Regions from separate parts of the Rhodococcus cercidiphylli genome, predicted to be linked through region 1. Evidence: riboswitches for the same ligand, from Rfam matches in the RefSeq annotation. Region 1 holds a riboswitch; the other holds the start of a gene.
What was found. A riboswitch is a leader RNA that binds a small molecule or an ion and turns the genes downstream of it on or off. The one in region 1 is predicted to bind cyclic di-AMP.

Region 1 (9,946 bases):
CGCTCGCCCGAATACTCGCCGATCTCCTCCTCGGTGAGCGAGGTGCGTGCAATGAGTTCGCGCTTCCACTGCCGACCGGCGACGGTGTTGGTGACCAGAATCAGCGTGGTGGCCTTGGCTCTGGCCATAGCGGCCGCGCCTACCATCGTCTTGCCTGCGCCACAGGGCAGTACGACGACTCCCGAGCCGCCGGCCCAGAACGAATCTGCCGCCATCTCCTGGTAGTCGCGCAGCGTCCAGTTGCCGCCCTCGGTGTCGAGCTCGATGGGGTGAGCTTCGCCGTCGACGTAGCCGGCGAGGTCCTCGGCAGGCCAGCCGATCTTGAGCAACATCTGCTTCACGTGGCCGCGCTCGCTCGGATGCACGATCACCGTGTCCTCGTCGACCATCGCGCCCAGCATGGGCGCAATCTTCTTGTGGCGCATCACCTCTGTGAGCACCGCGCGGTCCAGGCTGATCAGCACCAGGCCGTGCACCGGGCTCTTGACCAACTGCAACCGGCCGTAGCGCGCCATCGTGTCGACGATGTCGACCAGCAACGGCTGCGGCACCGCGTAACGCGAGAAATTCACCAGCGCGTCGACCACCTGTTCGGCGTCGTGGCCCGCGGCGCGTGCGTTCCACAGTGCCAGCGGGGTGATGCGATAGGTGTGCACGTGCTCGGGGGCACGTTCGAGCTCCGCGAACGGTGCGATGGCCGCCCGCGCTGCACCCGCGAGTTCGTGATCGACCTCGAGCAACAGAGTTTTGTCGGACTGGACGATCAGCGGGCCGTCGGTCACGGTTCCTCCTAGAGACATCTGCTGCGCCCGAAAGAGCGCAACTTCTCCATTGTCCACAGGTAGGGGCGTGCGTGCACGTGAGCCCGGTCTACTCGACCAATGCGACCGAGGTGATCCGATGCAGGGTGAAGCGCCGAACCCCACCGGTGGCGGGGTCGAACGCGTCGAGTTGGCCACCGCCGATGCTGATCGGATCGACGATGCGATGGGTCGCCACGCCCTGGGCGTCGACGTAGCCGATGCTCACGCTCCGTTTGACCTTCGCCGCGGTCTGCAGCAGCGTCATCGTCGCGGTGCTGCTGGCCCGAGACCCGTCGGCGCGCACCACGGCCCCGCCGTTGCCTGCTGCTCTGTCGGCAGCGCGCATCCCGCGCACCAACGAACCCAGCTGTTCCTCGGTGGGGACGGCCGGAGTGCGGAACGCCTGGCGTGGCCGCCGCGCCGACACCCTCGACCCGCGGGCACGCAGATCGACGATGGTGCCGGACGAGTCCTCGCCCGCAGGCGCGAATCCTGCTCCGCTCAGCACCGTCAGTACTTCGGCGAGCGGGGCCTGTGAGATCGCGACGGTCGGAGCCAGCGCTCGCAGGGCCAGCGATTCGGCTGCCGGGGACGCCAGCACCTCGGCCAGCAGTGCCGGGTCCTCGCACCTGACGAACGACGCGGCGACGCCTGCGCGTAGGCGGCCGTGCCGACGAGCCACGTCGTCGATCAGATAGGTCAAGGCCTGGGGCACGGGTGTGCGCGAGTGGGTGGCGAACAACGTGTGCAGCTCGGAGGCGGTCAGTCCCACATCGAGAGCGCGGCGCAGGCTGGTGTCGCTGATCCGGTACATCGTGGCCGCGCCCGCGGATTCCACGTCGGCGACCAGTTCGATTCGATCCTGCAGGTCCGGCTCGAGCGGGCCGGGTGCCACCAGCGTGAGGTCGGCTTGCACCAGGACGTAGTCGATGGGCTCGGGCAGGGCAGCACGCATGTCTGCCTCGGCATTGCCGTCGTGCAGCAGGGAGCGGCCCGGGGTCGAGATCGCCCCGCGGGCGACGATGCCGAGAGCGGTGGCTTCGGCGAGAACATGTCCGACGGGTGTGACGCCGAAGCGTCCGGACCACCGGGGTCGACGCCAGGCCAGGGTGCGGGCGAGGTCGGCGGGCTGCGCTGCGTGTCCGCTGCCGAGTTCTGCGAGCAACTCCAGGATCATGCGTCGATCCCGCGGTGCGGCCGGAGAGCGGACTTCCTCGGACAGGGCGGCGATGGGTTTGTCGTTGGGGTCACGCATTCCGATGACCCAGGGTGCCCGCGGCACTTCGAGCCAGGCCGAGGCCAGGGTGTGCCAGCGCGCTGCCGGGGCGGCGGTGAGCCAGGCCTCGACCGCCGGTGTCGGGGCCCAGTAGTCGTCGCCGTTGTCGGACGCAGGAACCGGGTCCGGTGTTCCGCTCGAGATGAGGTGAGCGGCGGCCAGCAACTCGACGAGAACGCTCACTCGATCGTCGTCGAGGCCGGTGGCCTTGGTGATCTTGCGGAGCTCGCGTACTCCCAGTCCGCCCGCCTTCAGAGCGGGTGCAGGCGAAGCGGACAGTGCCTCGATCACCGCGACGCAGTGCCGACCCAGCTCCAGCGCCTCTCCTGCGGCAGCGGCGTCGACGTCGGCGAGCGAATACGTGTTGGTGTCGAGTTTGGGTTCGGCGAGCGAGCGCGGGTCCGACATCGGTTCGCCGCGCAGGATCTGGCCCACTTGGACGGGCAGCTCGACGGTTTGTTCGTCCAACCAGATCAGCAGGCCTGCGGCGAGCAGCTTCTGGACGGGTCGGTCCGGCGGCGTGCCCGGTGCGGCGTCGCGGGTGCGGCCGGTGGGGGACGATCTGGCGAGGGTGTCGAGAAGGCCGCGTTCGCCGTCACCGAGTTCGGCCAGGGCCGCGGTGATGTGGGCCTCGGTGAGGTTGTCCACCGGGTCGAGTGCGCGACCGATGCGCCACGGCACCGCGTCCGCCGCTGCGGCGCTGATGCGGAAGCCTGCTGCATCGCCCCACACCAGCAGGCGTTCGCGCAGCTGGGACAGTGCCTTGTCCACGCTCTTGGCCGGTGCGCGTTTGGCGACCACGGCCAGCAGCGCGGCGCGGGTGACGGGGCGCTCGTACGCCTCTTCTATGGCGAGGATCTCGAGGACCGTCAGAGCGAGGGTGTCGAGGGTGTCCGCGGTGTGCAGGATCGATCGGCGCTGCTCGGCCCGTCCGGCCAGTACGGCAAGGGATGCGGGCGGCGGCGCGGTCAGATCCGGACGCAGCGACATGGCCCTGATCAGCTCGGCGTCGCTGCGAGCTGCGATCCATCGAGGCAGATCCGGGGGCGTATCGGTGTGTCGGTGCGCAGTCGTGTCGGTCATCGTCTATCAGATTAGAGACCTGGGCTGGTGCTTGCCGCAGGGCAGGTGTCAAAATAGGCGCATGGTGAACAAGTCGAAGAAGCCCTATGTCGATCCAGGCTGGCCGGAAACCGCTCGCGGTGACCACGCGGTGACCGAACTCTCGTCCGCTCGCTCGGGTGGCTTGTCGCCCTTCGGCGAGGACACCGAGTTCCCGCTGCCCGTCGAAGACCTTCCCTACGCCCATCCGGTGACCGTGGTCAATCGCTAGCTGCGGCCCTCGAGCACGAAGAAGCCCCCGACAATCCGTCGGGGGCTTCTTTCGTACGAGCTGAACCGTCTCCGGGCGCTTACTGGGGCAGGAATGCCTTGTTGGCCTGGTAGAAGTTCACGATCTGAGGATCGAGCTGGATGCCCTGAGCCGCGTTCTGCACGAACGAGGCGATCTGCGGATCGTTGGTGAGGTTCTGGACGGCGGTGACGATGCCCTCGACGACCTCGGCCGAGTTGTCGACTGCCGGGATGGACGTCAGGTCGGGCAACGCGGGAACTTCCGGTGCCTTGGGGGTGACCGGAACACTGCGCTCGGTGGGCGCGCTGTTCAGGCCGAGGCTCGAGGAGCAGGACGGCCATGCGCCCCAGCCCTGCGAGTCGAGGACCTTCTCTGCGACTGCGATCTGCTCTTCACGGCTGGCCTGGTTGGCCGTGGCCGCGTACTGCTGGCCGCCGTGCGCGTTCCAGGTGCTGGGGGAGAACTGCAACCCACCCTGGTAGCCGTTGCCGGTGTTGATGCCCCAGTTGCCGCCGGCTTCACACTGTGCCAGGCGGTCCCAGTCGGAATCCGGTGCCGCGTTCGCGGTGCCGGTGAAGGCGATGCTCGCGGTGCCCATGATGGCTCCGGTGACTGCGACCTTTGCGACGGTCTTGCCAGTGGTGCTCGGCTTGCGATGACGTCCGCTCATACGAGTTGAAATCCTCTCCACACGCGCCTGCGAGGTCAGCTGTCGGGTTCGGGCTGAGAGGTAGCCCGGCCGTCTCACACACTCCTGCGAGTGGGCAATTGGGCTTCACCCCAAGGGAAGTCGGTGCGGCTTCGTGAGTCGCTACAACTTCCCGGTTGTCCGTGGAGGACGTGGGTCCCCCGTCCTCGTCCCCTGGGTGATCGTCGAGGGTGTTCCGGTTCCCGCGGGACGAGGTTTGGCGCTGCGGGCCGGAATTCGGCCGAACTTTCCGGCCGCTGCTGACCGTACTGAAATTCCCGCCTTACGTCACTATTTGGTAACTGTCGATTTCGGGGCGTCGCCGAGAGCACATTTTGTACCTCTTTCGGGTCGCTCGAGTCGGCCCAGCTAGTGGACGTGCCGGGCATTGAACCCCTGTCCGTTGCCTGCCCGTTACCGGAGCGTGATGTGATGGAAGTCACATCGACGGGAACCGGTTCCGGAGGTCACCGAACGGCAACGATGTCCTTGCCGAGGGGCATCAGGGACACGGGGATCATCTTCAGGTTCGCGATCGCCAACGGGATGCCGATGATGGTGATCGCCATCGCGACGGCGGTGACCACGTGGGTCAGGGCCAGCCACCAACCGGCCAGAATCAGCCACAGCACGTTTCCGACGAGCGCACCGGATCCGGACCCCGGCTTGTCGACGATCGTCGACCCGAACGGCCACAGCGCGTAGACGCCGATGCGGAACGACGCGATGCCGAACGGAATGGTCACGATCAGGATGCACAGCAGCAGCCCAGCGAGGAAGTAGCCCAGTGCCAGCCACAGGCCGCCGAAGACCAGCCAGATGACGTTCAGTATCAACCGCATGGTCAGCGCGCCCGTCGTCCGGATGCCAGCGCGTACCCCAGCGCCAGCACGAAGCCGGTCGGCGCGGAGAACATGGCCGTCAGGTAGAGCCCGAGTGGGGGCTTCGCGTCGGAGAAGATCGGAAACATCAGGATCGCGACGATGGCGACGAGGCCGATCGCGAACAGGGCCAGCGCGATGCGCAGCAGAGCGGTGCTGCTCTTACGGGTCGTTGTGTCCACATCGACCACGGTAGTGCGAATCGCGACGCTGTGAAGAGCGCGGTGCGGTGAACAACTCGAATGCTCTATCCGGGCTCACCGCGCTAGACTGGTGTATTCGCGTCCTACGTCCTCGTGGGGCGCGAAACTTGTGCGGGCCGAACATCGGTCCCACGGACAACGCAACTGTCACAGCAACAGATGAACGGGTGAGCTCAGTGCCGACCGGCAAGGTGAAGTGGTACGACGTCGACAAGGGATTCGGATTCCTCTCGCAGGAGGAAGGCGAGGACGTCTACGTGCGTTCCTCGGCGCTGCCCGAGGGCGTCGAGGGCCTCAAAGCCGGTCAGCGAGTCGAGTTCGGGATGGCCGCAGGCCGTCGCGGACCGCAGGCGTTGAGCCTGAAGGTGCTCGAGCCGGCGCCGTCGGTGCGTCAGAACACCGGCAGCACCCGCCGCGAACCCGTCGAGCGCAAGCACACTCCCGACGAGCTGCACGGGATGGTCGAGGACATGATCACGCTGCTCGAAGCGACGGTGCAGCCCGAGCTCCGCAAGGGCAAGTACCCGGACCGCAAGATCGCGCAACGCATCTCCGAGGTGGTCCGGGCCGTCGCCCGCGAGCTCGACAGCTGATCTCGGGAACGACCTACGGCAGCGTGCCGATCGACCAGATGGCGTGGCTGACGAAGCCCTCCTGATTGGTGTCGGTGTCGATGATGCCGGTGGGCAGACGCACTTCGATCCCGAGCAGGGTTCGGCCGCTGTCGTCCTTGGTGGGCACCGTGACGCTGAGCCTGGTTCCCGGTTCGTTGAACGCGCTGTCCTCCACGACGTTTCCGCCGTCGTCGCCGTAGACCAGGGCGAGCACCCACGGTGCCGAGTAGACGGCCTCGGGAAGCGAGAGCTGCACCGTCGGGGCCTTGCCGACCTGGATCTCGGTGGTTTCTCCGACGTTGGTGCACAGCGGGTCGCTGACGGCGCAGTACAGGTACGGCTCCACGTCGACGGCTCGGCCGTTGGCGTAGGCGGAGACGGTCGGTTCCTTGTCCGGCGCGTTCCCGATCAGCAGCGCGAGTACCGCGACGAAGGCAACGGCGACGACGAGCAGACCTGCGGCGACCAGGGCCGCGATCTTCTTGGTGCGGGGAGCGAGATTCACTTGGTCACGTTTTCGCCGAAGGAACCGTCGGACACTTCTTGTTCGACGTGGTCGGGGCGGTTGCCGCCGAAGCCGGGCAGAAGTGATCTGCCGCGGTAGGTGAGGAATGTCTGCACGAGCCCGATCGTAAGCAACACCGAGACCACGGTGAAACCGAGCCAGTACTCGGTGGGGAGCAGCACGCCGAGCGTGCCGCCCAGGACCCAGCACAGCTGCATGACGGTTTCCGATCGGCCGAATCCCGACGCGATCGATTCCGGCGGCAGATCGGCCTGCAGGGACGCGTCGAGGGAGACCTTGGCGAGTGCACTGGCGCTCGACGCGACGAGCGCTGCCACCGCTGCGGTGAGCAGGCTGTCGGTGACCGCGGCGACGACGGCCACGACCGTGACTGCGAGGGTGCAGCGAAGAACCACCAGGGACGGCCGGCCGAGCTTGATCCTGGCTCCGAGCGCGTTGCCGGAGAAGTTGCCGAGACCGGCGGCGGCTCCGACGAGTCCGAGCATCGCGGCCTGCTGAAGCGGTTCGTGTTCGGTACGGGATTTGGCGACGAACGCGATGTAGAGCGTCAGGAAGCCGGTGAGAATCCGGATGGTGCCGTTGCCCCAGAGCCCGACGATGACCGCCCGGCCCAAGGGCTGTCTGCGGTTCTTGGCGCTGCTCGACGCCGGGGGCGACGGGGGCGTGCGGCGGAGGTTCTCGGTGGGAGCCCCGCTTCCGGCGTAATCGCGATCACCGTGCTGATCGGCGTGGTAACTCAAGGTTGCGGGCACTTCACCCTCGGTGATCTCCACCCAGGACGGAATGCGCATGCTCAGGTAGGCGCCGAGCACGGTGATCGCGGCGACGAACCACAGAGCCCCCGGCGAACCCGCGACGAACGCGATGCCGCCGGCGACCGCCCCGGCCGCGATGGTGCCGCCGAGCAGACCGAACACCGTCAGACGTGAGTTGACGCGGACCAGGTCGATCTCCGGTGGCAGTACCCGTGGAGTCACCGCGCTCTTGAGCACCGCAAAAGACTTGCTCAGGACGAGCATGCCGAGCGCGGCCGGATACAACACCCAGCTGTCGAAGTTGAACACCAGCACCACCGCCAACACGGTGCGCAACCCGAAGGACGTGGCGAGCGCGATGCGTCGGCCCTGCTGCAATCGGTCCAGCAGCGGACCGATGAGCGGCGCGATCAATGCGAACGGCGCGATGGTGATGACGAGATACAGCGCGACCTTGGTCTTGTCCTCACCGGTGGCGGCGGAGAAGAAGAGCGTGTTGGCCAATGCGATCGCCAGCGCGGCATCCGATGCGAAGTTCGCCATGGTCGCGTACGTGAGTGCCGTCAAACCGGACTTGTCGGCACCGTCGGCCTTCGCGGCTCGCTGAAACGATGCGATTCCCTTGCCGGTCAGCTCGCGTCCACGCATGGCGGCGACGCGGGTGACGGTCAGCTTCTTGGGCATCGGCGGCGGCTTGCGTGCGCCGGCCTTGCCGCGTGCCGCAGTGATCTGCTCGGTACGCGGCGGGTGCAACGGCGGCAACGGCTCGCGGCGGCTCGGAACATGGGCGGTCACAGGAGTTGCGGCCGGGTAGTTGGCCAGACCGGGGTGCTCGAGTGGGTCAGGAGCGGAGCCTGCGTAGTGACCGTTCGAGTCAGGAGCGGAGCCTGCGGAGTGACCGGGTCGGTCAGGAGCATCGTTCTGCTCGGGGTCGTGAGCGGAGCCCGCGGAGTGATCCTGGTGTGGGTCGTCCGCACCCGGTGGGGTGTGGGGGAGACGGGGATCGGTCACGGTGTCAATTCTGTCCTACCGACGCGGTATCGGTGAATTGCACCTCGAAGATCGTGGGCCAGTATTTGCCGGTCACGAGAAACCGGTCGGTGCCGGGGATCTGTGCGATGCCGTTGAACACGTCGGCACCCCCTCGTTGGGAGTCCGACATCGAATCCCACAGTGGGGTGCCGTCGATGACGCCCGTCACCGCGCCGGTCTCGGGGTCGATGCGCATGATGTCGAACGTCTGCCACACGTTGGCGTACACCGATCCGTCGTCGGCGCATTCGAGTTCGTTGAGGCGCTCCACCGGATTGCCGTCGAGTGTGACGTTCACGGTGCCCTCGGCCTCGAACGACGTGGGGTCGCGGAAGGTGAGAGTGGACGAGCCGTCGCTCATGACGAGGCGGTTGTCCGGCGTCTGCGTGCACAGCCCCCAGCCTTCGCCCTCGTAGTTCACTCGGCGTCGTTCTGTCAGAGTGTCCCGGTCTCGGGCGATCGCGACACCGTCCTGCCAGGTGATCTGCCACAGCGTGTCGCCGTCGACGGTGATGCCTTCGCCGAACAGGTCGGACGGCAGATCCACGCGATCGAGTTCGGTCATGGTCTCGAGCGACGTCCGCCTGACGAACGAGGAACCTTCCAATCCGGTGCCCTCGTAGAGCACGTCGCCGTCGATCTCGAAGCCCTGAGTGAAGGCGTCGTCACCGCGGTCGTATTCGCGCAGGATCTCGGTGGTCAGTGTCGGAACCGAGTCGGACGTCACCGGGGTCGGCTGCGTCGTCGACGAACAGGCGGACACGGCCAGCAGCGAGGCCACGAGGGCAGCGTAGGTGCGAGCACGGACGGTCATTGCACCCATGATGGCAGCCCGAACTGGGCGTCACCGAGTCGATGCGGCAAACTGAATGTGTGAGTTTCGTATCTTCTCCAGAGCTCGATTCCATCCGCCCCGTCTTGGCCGATGCCGTGGACCTCGCGCGGCAGGCTCTGCTCGACCTGGGAGAGGGCGGTATCGGCGAGTACCTCGGGGTCACCGCCGAAGACGCCAGTGCGGCCACGCACCGGTTCGCCAGCGATCTCGAGGGGTACCGCGGATGGCAGTGGGCCGTCGTGGTCGCCGCCCCGGAGGACGCGGATCACGCCACGGTCAGTGAGCTGGTTCTGCTGCCGGGCCCCGACGCTCTCGTGGCACCGACCTGGGTGCCCTGGGACGAGCGCATCCGTCCCGGCGACCTGGGACCCGGCGATCTGTTGTCTCCGCGCCAGGACGATCCCCGGCTCGTGCCCGGGTACGTCGAATCCGGTGACCCCGCCATCGACGAGGTGGCGGGCGAGATCGGCCTCGGCCGAAGCAAGGTCATCAGCCTCGAAGGACGCCTCGACGCCGCCCAGCGTTGGCACGACGGCGATTTCGGGCCCGATACCGAGATGGCCAAGGCTGCGCCGTCGACCTGCGGGCTGTGTGGCTTCTACCTCCCCATCGCCGGGTCCATGTCCGCCGCATTCGGGGTGTGCGGCAACGAATTCGCGGCCGATGGACACGTGGTGCACGCCGAGTACGGCTGCGGAGCGCATTCGGACACCGAACTCCCCACCGGAGCCGGATCGCCGCAATTCGAGCCGTACGACGACGCGGCACTCGACGTCATCGCGTCGCCGGTCGCTCCGGTCGAGCCTGCTGCTGTTGCCGAGACAACCGACGGCGTCGAGACGGCCGACACGGACGAGGCTGCCCCGGAGGCGTCGGTGACTCCACAAGAGACTGCCTCCGAAGAGCCGGCTGACGAGGTCGTTGCGGTCGACGAGGCCGAACCCGTCGCCGATGATGCGTCGAGCACGACCGATCGTGC
Region 2 (9,946 bases), on a different contig from region 1:
GGTTGGTCTGCTGCTCGTACAACGATGTCGGGCAACCCAGGTGCGTACAGATCTTCGAGTAGGCGAAGTAGTCGCCGTAGTTGAAGCTTTCTTGACCCTTGCGCTTGATGACGGTGCTTGCGGCATCCGGGCGAAGGCGAATGAGCATGACCGAGTTACGAACTCCACGCAGCGAGACGAGCAGATCGTGCTCGCTCTCGCGGTCCGCTTCGCGGAACGGGAAGACGGTCTCCATGGCACCAGCGTCCAAGTCCTCGGGCCGAACGAGAACGACATCTTCCGGTCGCCCGGTGTCTCGTCGGAGGTAGATGGTCTCTCCATCGTAGCGAGGAGTCCAGCCGGATACCCACAACGGCGAATCTTCGCCCTTGGCCCAGGGATTCTTGATCAGTCCACCGAGGGGGAGCAGCGCCATGACGCCGAGCGCGCCACCACCGAAGACGAGCGAACGCTTGATCACCTTGCGGCGACCGATGGTCGACGTGTCGAGCGAATCGCCCAGCTCTGCCACGAGAGTCTTGCGGTCCAGCTCGGACGAGCCGCCGTCGTGACGGTCCTGGATGGAGACCTCTTCGGGGATGAACTTCTTGGTGAACTGCACCGCGCCGATACCGACCGCGAGGATCGCCAGGCCCATCGTGCCGCCGATGAGCGGGGTGTACAGCGAGTAGGCCAGGTAGTTCTCTTCGCCGATACCGGAGTACTGCCACGGCCAGAACAGGTAGATGCCGATGAATGCGACAGCGGCGAGGCCGGCGATCGCGAACCAGATCGCGACGCTGCGCTCGGCACGCTTCTCGGCGCGGGTACCTTCTACAGCCCAACGGTTGCGGCGGAAAGCGACATCGACACCGTCGAGGTTGGTGCCGAGCTCGACCAGTTCGTCGCGGCTCATCGCGGCGAGTTCCTCGTCGGTGTACTTCTTGTCCGCGTTCACGCCGTCGGCACCGGGCGCATCCTTGCGTCCGGATTCGTCGTCGTTGCCCGCGTCCTTACGGCCGGAATCGCCGTCGGTCATGATCTAGCTCCGATCCACAAAGTTGCTCCGACGACGGCGATGATGCCGACCGTCCAGATAGCGATCATCTCGGTACCGGGACCGAAACTTCCGATGCTCCAACCGCCTGCGGGAAGGGTTTCCTGGGCCGACTTGACGTACGCGATGATGTCGGACTTCTCCTCGATCGTCAGCTGACGATCGGAGAACTTCGGCATGTTCTGCGGGCCGGTGACCATCGCGGTGTAGATCTCCTGCTCGTTGGCAGGGCCGAGGGACGGTGCGAACTTGCCCGAGGACAGAGCGCCGCCTTCACCGGTGAAGTTGTGGCAGGAAGCGCAGTTGAGTCGGAACAGTTCACTGCCGCGTCCGATGTCGCCACCGCGCAGGGACTCCTGAGCGATCTCACCGTTCTCGTCGCGGATGACCGTCGGTCCGCCGCCGTTGGCGTTGATGAAGGCACCGAGGGCGTCGATCTGCTTGTCGTTGAACTTCGGCGGCTTGCGCATCGCCTGTGCCTCGTTGCGAACAGCGGGCATACGACCGCTCGACACCTGGAAGTACACGGCTGCTTCGCCGACGCCGATGAGGCTCGGTCCGCGATCCTGAACACCCTGCAGGTTGGCACCGTGGCACGTGACGCAGGACGTGTCGTAGAGCTGCTTGCCCTCGCGGATGAGCGCTGCCGAATCGGTATCGGCAGTCGCGACCTGAGGAGCCGGCGTCAGGGCCGAGGCGAGGAACCCTGCGCTCAGGAGGCCCATCATCAGAACGAGAGCACCGGTGATGCGTCGGCGCGTCCTACGCTGCCGTCTCGTCTTGGAGGCGGCGTTGTCGTCGGATGCTGCTGGGGGAGATGTACTCATCTTCTATCCCTTGTCGTGTCGGGACGGACCGAACGTCGGGGGCTGATTCCGTTCGCTCGTTATCTTTGGTGTGCTGACTGTCACTAGCGGATGAAGTAGATCGTTGCGAAGAGGGCAATCCAGACGATGTCGACGAAGTGCCAGTAGTACGAAACGACGATGGCCGCGGTGGCCTGCGCGGGCGTGAACTTACTGACCAGCGTTCTGGTGATCAGGAAGACGAAGGCGATGAGTCCGCCGATGACGTGCAATCCGTGGAAACCGGTCGTGATGTAGAAGACCGAGCCGTACACGCTGCTCGAGAGCGTCGTGCCCTCGTGCACCATGTGGTAGTACTCGTACGCCTGGCCGGCCACGAAGAACGCGCCCATCACCAGAGTGATGATGTACCAGCGGCGCAGTCCGAAGACGTCACCTCGCTCGGCGGCGAACACGCCCAGCTGGCAGGTGAACGACGATGCGATCAGCACCGCGGTCACCGGCACAGCGAGAGCGAGGTTCAGCTCCGTCGGCTCCGGCGGCCAGATTCCATTCGCCTGGGCGCGTGCGACGAAGTACATCGCAAACAGCCCGGCGAAGAACATGAGTTCACTAGACAGCCACACGATCGTGCCGACGCTGACCATATTGGGACGGTTCAGCGAGTGCACGCGTTGGGTGATTGCCGATCCTTGAGTCCCTACAGCGCTCGTCACAAAGAGAAGTATGACCCGTCGTAGTACGGAAGGCATATCCGGGTCCGCTCTTGGCGCGTCGTGTCGGAACGAATCCGCGTACGTCCTTGTTCCCGTGCTGGTCAGAGCCTCTGTACGGGCCGGTAGGGTCCAGTCGTGCAAGGCTGGCCTCATGGCAAAGCGCACCGAAGGTGGATGGTTTCGGAGACTGTTCTCGCGATCGACGGCCGAACGTCTGGACCCCACTCGCGAGGACCTCGTGACAGTGGCGAGTTGCTTCGACGATGCACAGGCATGCTCGGCCGTGCTCGACGAAGCAGCGAGGACCCGACCGCTGTGGACGGAATCGGCGGAGGTGGTGCTACGGCATCATCTCGTGTTGCCTTCCGACCAAGTGGAGGACGCAGCAGCGGTTGCGGCTCAGGACGACTACGAAGTGGGGCCGGCCGCCGAACTACCGGAGAGCACCGGCTACCGCCCTCGGGTGGAAGGCGGCGTGCCGCTGGTTCTGCAACGTGTTCAGGTACTCGACGCTCTGCACTGCTCGCAGGAGCGTTCTCGCATGGCCGGCCTTGCTCAGCGTCGAGGGGGAGCAGTACTGGGGTGGGACGCACTGCAGCCCGCGCAGCCCGACGCAGCGTCTGGCTAAGCTTCCACCGCACCGAGTGCATCGACGGCAGAAGGGCACGGCAGAACCACCATGACCGCAGCGATCAGCGACGAACAGCCGCGAACCTGGCGTCGAATCCTCGGCGCGTTGACGAACCACACCGACCTGTCCAGCGCCGACACCGGCTGGGTCATGGACGAGATCATGGCCGACAACGCGACAGCCGCGCAGATCGCAGCCTTCGGAGTAGCGCTGAAGATGAAAGGTCCGACGCCGGCGGAGGTCAACGGACTCGCCGAATCGATGCTGGCGCACGCAGTGCTGGTGCACACCGACACCGACGCCGTCGACGTCGTGGGGACCGGAGGAGACGGAGCGGACACCGTCAACATCTCCACCATGGCAGCCGTCGTCGTCGCTGCCAGCGGGATCCGAGTCGTCAAGCACGGCAACCGCGCAGCGTCGTCGAAGAGCGGCACGACCGACGTGCTCGAAGCATTGGGGGTCCGAGTGACCCTCGGGGCCGACGCAGTCGCGTCGAGCGTCGAGCAGGTCGGCATCGGCTTTTGCTTCGCACCGATCCACCACCCCGCACTGCGCTTCGCTGCCGCACCGCGCAAGGAAATCGGAATCCCCACGGTCTTCAACGTGCTGGGGCCACTGACGAACCCCGGGCGCCCGCGCGCAGGCCTGATCGGCTGTGCGTTCGAGAACCTGGTCCCCGTCGTCGCCGACGTGTTCGCAGCCCGGGGCAGCTCGGTGCTCGTGGTCCGCGGTGACGACGGACTGGACGAGATCACACTGTCCACCACCACGACAGTGCACGTGGTGTCCGATGGTTCGGTGACCGTCGAGACGATCGACCCGCTCGACTACGGCATCGCCCGAGCGCCCATAGAAGCTCTCAGAGGTGGAGACGCCGAATTCAATGCCGCGGTGGCGCACCGAGTGTTCGCCGGAGAACAGGGCCCCGTCCGCGACGCCGTACTGCTCAATGCCGCCGCAGCCATGGCAGCGCACCACGGCGTGTCCGACGACCTCCACGCCCGAATCGAAGCCGGATTGGCCACTGCCGCAACAACAATCGATTCCGGTGCAGCAGCACGGCTACTCGCCGACTGGGGTCGATGCACCACCGAACTCGCCGGCTGACGAAGAGCGCGGCTACTCGCCTATCGAGAACCCGGCTTCGACATCGGCACTCGAATAGGACTGGAACGCAATGTGAGTGGTGGTGCTGCGCACCCCCCGCACACGATTGATGTGCTTGGTGATGACCTCTGCGATCGACGCATGATCACGAACTTTCACGATGGCGATCAGATCGACATCACCAGCACACGAATAGACCTCCGACACCCCGTCGACATCCGCAACGGCCTGCGCCGCTTCCGGAATCAAGTCGGCCTCGGCGTCGATCAAGACGATGGCATTGATCATGTGCGCTCCTCAAGCATCTCGAGCTCGGTGTCCGACGCGAGCTACCCCCAGACCCTAGTTGCTGCCGTACCCCGACAGTCGTCCCGCAGGCTCCACTCCTGACCTGAACAGTCGTTCCGCAGGCTCCACTCCTGAGCTGAACAGTCGTTCCGCAGGCTCCACTCCTGCCCTCGCGGCTTCTCTCGCCGTCCGACACCACGACTCCCACGAACCCGCCGACCGTGCCGGGCTGCAGTACCCACTGCTCGTGCGCACGATCCGGACTCCCTCCGTGCGCAGCCAGGCCGCAATAAGTCCGACTTCCTCCGGGGGCGCGCCGCGCAGCGGGGTCGTATCGGGCACCACCGTTTCGGCCGACGCGGTGATGGCATCGACGACGGGCATCGGATGCACTCCCCGCGGCGCGACGGCAGCGCCGGCCAGCCGGCCGAAGCGCACCACGATCAACTCCCACCCGCCGTCGGCCGTGCGCCTCGCCGCAACCAGTTCGGCAATGGCGGCCACTGCTGCCGATCGGTGCATCCGGCGCAGTGCATCGACGGTGATCGCAATTCTGTCGCGCAGACGGGCAGCCGTCTCGTACAGCTCCTTGTCTGCGAGCTCGGCGACGCGGCGGCGCATGGAGTAGAGAACGGCGTCGTCCTGGCCACACACCAGCGCGAGAAACTGCGTCGGGGCATCGGAGTACTCGTCGGCCGTCAACGGGCCGGACAGTGCCGCTGGGCAGCCTCCGACGTCGGTCGCCGGGCACTGGTCACCGTGTCGAACCGAGCGGGCCAGACGGCGAGTGCACGTACGCAGGCGGCAGAACTCCGCGACGAGCGCCGCGGCCTCTGCGGCGTCACCGCGAACCGAAAACGGTCCGAGACTGTTCGGTGCCGGGGTGCGGACGATCGACAGGCGAGGGAACGCCTCGTCGGTCAGGGTGATCCACCACCCTTTCCTGGGGAACTTCGAGCGGCGGTTGTACGGCGGGATGTGCGCCGAGAGCAGACGTAGCTCGCGGACTCCGGCTTCGAGCGCGTGTGCACACTCGACGTGGTCGACGCGGGTGGCCAGTGCGACCATCTCCTTCATCCGGCCTCGGGTCTCCGAGCCGGTGAAGTAGTTGCGCACGCGTCGTTTGAGGTTGTTGGACGTACCGACGTACAGCACCTCGTCGGACGGGCCGCGGAACAGATAGACGCCGGGTGTGCCGGGAAGATGGGCGGCCAGCCCGCGTTTGGCGCGCTGGCCGGCCGACACCGCAGGTAGGTAGTCGACCAACTCGGCGTAGCTGTGGACTCCCTGATTGCCCACGCGTTCGATGAGGCCGTGCAGAACGTCGACCGTGGCCCTGGCGTCGTCGAGCGCACGGTGGGTAGGCCTGGTGCCGGATCGGAACAGAGTCGACAGTGCGGACAGCTTCACCGACGGAGCTTCGTCGCGCGTCAGAACTCGGCGAGCCAGCTTGACCGTGCACAGCACCTGAAACCGTGGCCACGCGATGTCGAGACGGCTCGCGGCGGCCTTGAGGAATCCGGTGTCGAAGCCGGCGTTGTGCGCCACCAGTACCGAACCTCGTGCGAACTCGAGGAAACCGGGCAGAACCCGTTCGATGCGCGGCGCACCGATGAGCATCGCCGATGTGATGCCGGTCAGTTCCACGATGTACGGCGGAATGGACCTGCCCGGGTCGATCAACGTGGCGAACTCGCCGAGAATCTCGCCGCCTCGAACCTTGACTGCCCCGATTTCGGTGATGGCCTCGGTGTCCGCGCTACCGCCGGTGGTCTCGAGGTCGACGACGACGAACGTCGTCTCGTGCAGCGGGGTGTCGAGTTCGTCGAACGTCAGCTGGATGGGCAGGCTCACCGGGACGACGTTAGGGCCGACCTCCGACAAGAACGCTCATCGCGCCGTCCCACGTCGTCGTGTCACGGAACCTGTCGGTGCCCGTCGCTATCTTTCGCTGAGTCGGCCGATTCGGCCGCCGGAAACCGTAAAGAGACAAGGATCACAATGATCATCGATTGCAGTGACTGCCTGGTCCGTGACATCGCCTGCGCGGACTGCGTCGTGACGGTGCTTCTGGGGGCTCCGGGGATGCCGTCCGGGTCGGACGGACGGCGGGTCGGTCCGCCGTCTCGTATCACTCTCGAGCAGGAGGAACTCGGTGCCATGGGGGTGCTCGCCGATGTCGGTCTCGTGCCCACTCTCAAGCTCGTGGTGAACGACGACGACATCGCCGAGGTTCCTTTGTTATCGACTCGTGACACACCGGGGGATCAGCGCGCCGGCTAGCGAGAATCGAGCCGAATTCGCTCTCCTCGGCGAGTTGGGGTCGACACGGGGGTATGCCATTTCGTAACCTTCCTGAGACCTTGCGGAGTCTCGCCAGTCCAAACCGGAGTGGCGTCGCAAGTCACCGCCTAATCGTTCACTCGCGAGAGTGTTCGTACCGGGAACCCGATATCTACTGGGGTGAATCCCGCTGAGCCACCACATGGTGGCCGGTGGGTAGGGCTGCTCTTCCCAGCCCGAACCCGTCAGCTAACTCGGTCGGCGGACGATAGGAAGAAACGGAGCACCATCTTTCGTGGCGTCACAACTTTCCAACCGAACATTGCGGCGAGTCCTCGTAGCCGGAGCGCTCACGGCAGGCGTGGTCGTTCTTCCCGCTGCACCCGCAATGGCGGCCCCCCTCACCATTCCCGGCGTCGGAACCTTCGAGATTCCTGACATCCCGGGCCTTCCTCCCCTCAACCTTCCGGGTGTGCCCGCGCCGGGTGCGCCGTTGGCACCGCAGGTCACCCCGGCTGCGAAGGCCGTTCAGGCCGCAGAATCCAAGATCGGAGCACCGTACGTGTACGGCGCTTCGGGTCCGGATTCGTTCGACTGCTCGGGCCTCGTCCAGTGGGCGTACAAGCAGGCCGGCGTCAGCTTGCCTCGTACGAGCTACGACCAGGCCGCCGCAGGCACTCCGGTCTCGCGCGACAGCCTCGCCCCCGGCGACGTCGTCTCGTTCTACGACGGCTCGCACTCGGGCATCTACGTCGGCAACGGCAATGTCGTGCACGCATCCACGTCCGGCGTGCCGGTCAAGGTTGCCCCGCTCGACTCGATGCCGTTCGACGGTGCTCGCCGTTACTGACTCGAGCGATCGACGTTCGTTGTGAACCGACCGACAGGGTCGAGCCGTTCATCGGCTCGGCCCTGTCGGCGTATCCGGACACGGACTGCGCGACACGCCGGTTCGGTGGACAGGGAAGGATCCAGTTCGTAATCTGATCGAGACCTGGTCGATGTTTATTTTGTGACCTGTCACCTCGAACCCCCGTCGATTTCGGACCGTGTTCACGTCCGCGCCCGTAAGAGCATGGGTATGGTTCGTTTTCGGACTACTTTTCCAACCGTTGCCTCGGTCGAGGCAACATCTGTGAGGACGGAGAGTCGCTTTCCGTGGCGATATCGAGATCTACCCGAGCGTTGCGTACGGCCCGAAACTCGGTGGTTGCGCTCGCGCTGACCGCATGCATCGCCGTGGTGCCGACGACGACGGCAACCGCGCAGCCGGGATTCGGTTCGGCATCCGACGCGCAGACCGAACTCGCCGAGCTCTCTCGCCAGTCCGAGCAGACCACCGAATCTCTGCACGATGCTCAGATCGATCTCGACGCCAAGACCCAGCAGCAACTCGACGCTCAGGCCCTCGTCGACCAGAGCCGTGCCGCCGTGGACGCAGCGCAGGCGCAGTTGGAGCAGCTCAAACCGGCCATGGACAAGGTCGCCAACGTCAACTACCAGGGCGCGCGGACCAACCGACTGTTCGCCGTCATGGTCAGCGACTCACCACAGCAGTTGCTCGACCAGATGTCGGCGCTGGACGTGATCTCGGCGGAGACCGCCGACCAGGTCGCCCGATTCAAGCAGGCCAGCTCGGATGCAGAGACGGCCGAGCAGGCCGCGACGACGGCCGCCGAACAGGCACGCGTCGCCGCAGAGCAGGCCAAGGCCGTCAGCGACGATCTCCAGGCCAAGCAGAGTGAGCTGCAGGGACAGATAGCCGAGGTCATGGCCGCCTACAGTGCGCTCTCGTCCTCGGAGCAACTGTCTCTGGCCGGTTCGACCCTGCCCGACGGGTTCGACCCGTCCTCGATTCTGCAGAACCTGACGCCGGGATCGGGAGCCAGTGCGCTGCAGGCCGGCCTCACGCAGATCGGCAAGCCGTACGTCTGGGGCGCAACCGGTCCGGATGGCTTCGACTGCTCCGGGTTGGTCGTGTGGGCGTACAAGCAGGTGGGCAAGACGCTGCCGCGATCGAGTCAGGCGCAGGCGGCGGGCGGAACTCCGGTGGATCAGAAGGATCTGCAGCCCGGTGACGTCGTTCTGTTCTATCCGGACATCTCACACGTCGGAATTTATGCCGGAAACGGCAACGTGCTGCATGCCTCCACATTCGGTGTGCCCGTGAAGGTGCAGTCGATGGCATCGTTCCCGTACTACGGGGCGCGTCGATACTGAGGTCGTGTCTCGACGATCGACGAGTGGCGGCATGACCACCTCGAACCGACCATCCGGGTTGCACGTCATCCTCCGATCGTCATGGCGGCGCTGGCTTGTCGTCGTGGTCGTCGTGGTGGTCGCCGTCTCGGTCGTCCTGATTCACCGATTCGACGGCCCGCCCACGGCCGGGACCGCCGAGGTCACCGTCGGCCAGGACCCGCCGACCTACGATCAGCAGCGCCGCGCCGATGTGACCGTCCTCCTCGACCAGTGGGCGCGCGCGGTTCGTTCCGGTGATCTCGACGCACTGCGCGATGTGATGGATCCGCAGGCCGACCCCGGCTTCGTCGAAGCGCAGCTGCGCCGGGCAGCAGTGGTACCCGGCGTCCCCTTCGCGGAGTTCGGCTACGACCTGGGCGACGAGCCCGAGACCCCGGTGCCGCCGTCGATCGCAGCGGCGCTCGATTCCACCGATGTCTGGGCACCCGCGGTGTATCTGCGATACGCGATCACCGGCCCGGACGCATCGCCGACGCGTCGGCCGGTCTCACTCGTCGTCGCCGAGCGGGACGGTCGATGGCGGTTGGTCGACGACGCGGATCTGACCGAGTATCGACGCCAGACCTGGCGTGGGCCGTGGGACTTCGGCCCTCTCACCGTGCGTTCGGTGGCCACTGAAGCCGGGACATCTGTGGTCATGGGTCATCCGGACCGCGATGCGTTCGTGGAGAACCTTACGGCCGAACTTCCGTCGGCAATCGCGGCCGTGGCCGACTTCTGGGGAGACGACTGGGCGCGCGACGGGCTGATTTTCGTCGCATCCTCGGCGGAGGAGTTCGCCGAACTGACGGGGTCCGATCCGTCCACCGACGTG

Region 2: it holds a riboswitch for cyclic di-AMP, as region 1 does, so the genes downstream of both, R3P95_RS14060 (C40 family peptidase) here and R3P95_RS10125 (resuscitation-promoting factor Rpf1 domain-containing protein) in region 1, are expected to answer to the same signal.

Annotation. Positions count from the first base shown of each region.
Region 1 is NZ_JAWLKE010000003.1:627,761-637,706, forward strand. Features, by position in the region: gene R3P95_RS10110 (DNA repair helicase XPB) at 1-782, opposite strand, end outside; gene R3P95_RS10115 (helicase-associated domain-containing protein) at 871-3,162, opposite strand; gene R3P95_RS10120 (hypothetical protein) at 3,224-3,412, shown strand; gene R3P95_RS10125 (resuscitation-promoting factor Rpf1 domain-containing protein) at 3,492-4,103, opposite strand; cyclic di-AMP (ydaO/yuaA leader) riboswitch at 4,112-4,312, opposite strand; gene R3P95_RS10130 (YccF domain-containing protein) at 4,589-4,963, opposite strand; gene R3P95_RS10135 (hypothetical protein) at 4,966-5,184, opposite strand; gene R3P95_RS10140 (cold-shock protein) at 5,382-5,798, shown strand; gene R3P95_RS10145 (DUF2771 domain-containing protein) at 5,812-6,324, opposite strand; gene R3P95_RS10150 (MFS transporter) at 6,321-8,111, opposite strand; gene R3P95_RS10155 (glutaminyl-peptide cyclotransferase) at 8,116-8,946, opposite strand; gene R3P95_RS10160 (DUF3027 domain-containing protein) at 8,988-9,946, shown strand, end outside.
Region 2 is NZ_JAWLKE010000005.1:182,930-192,875, reverse strand. Features, by position in the region: gene qcrA (cytochrome bc1 complex Rieske iron-sulfur subunit) at 1-1,018, opposite strand, end outside; gene qcrC (cytochrome bc1 complex diheme cytochrome c subunit) at 1,015-1,863, opposite strand; gene ctaE (aa3-type cytochrome oxidase subunit III) at 1,947-2,558, opposite strand; gene R3P95_RS14085 (hypothetical protein) at 2,710-3,186, shown strand; gene trpD (anthranilate phosphoribosyltransferase) at 3,238-4,299, shown strand; gene R3P95_RS14075 (Lrp/AsnC family transcriptional regulator) at 4,312-4,587, opposite strand; gene R3P95_RS14070 (DEDD exonuclease domain-containing protein) at 4,642-6,441, opposite strand; gene R3P95_RS14065 (hypothetical protein) at 6,589-6,870, shown strand; cyclic di-AMP (ydaO/yuaA leader) riboswitch at 6,986-7,149, shown strand; gene R3P95_RS14060 (C40 family peptidase) at 7,166-7,720, shown strand; gene R3P95_RS14055 (C40 family peptidase) at 8,029-9,090, shown strand; gene R3P95_RS14050 (hypothetical protein) at 9,122-9,946, shown strand, end outside.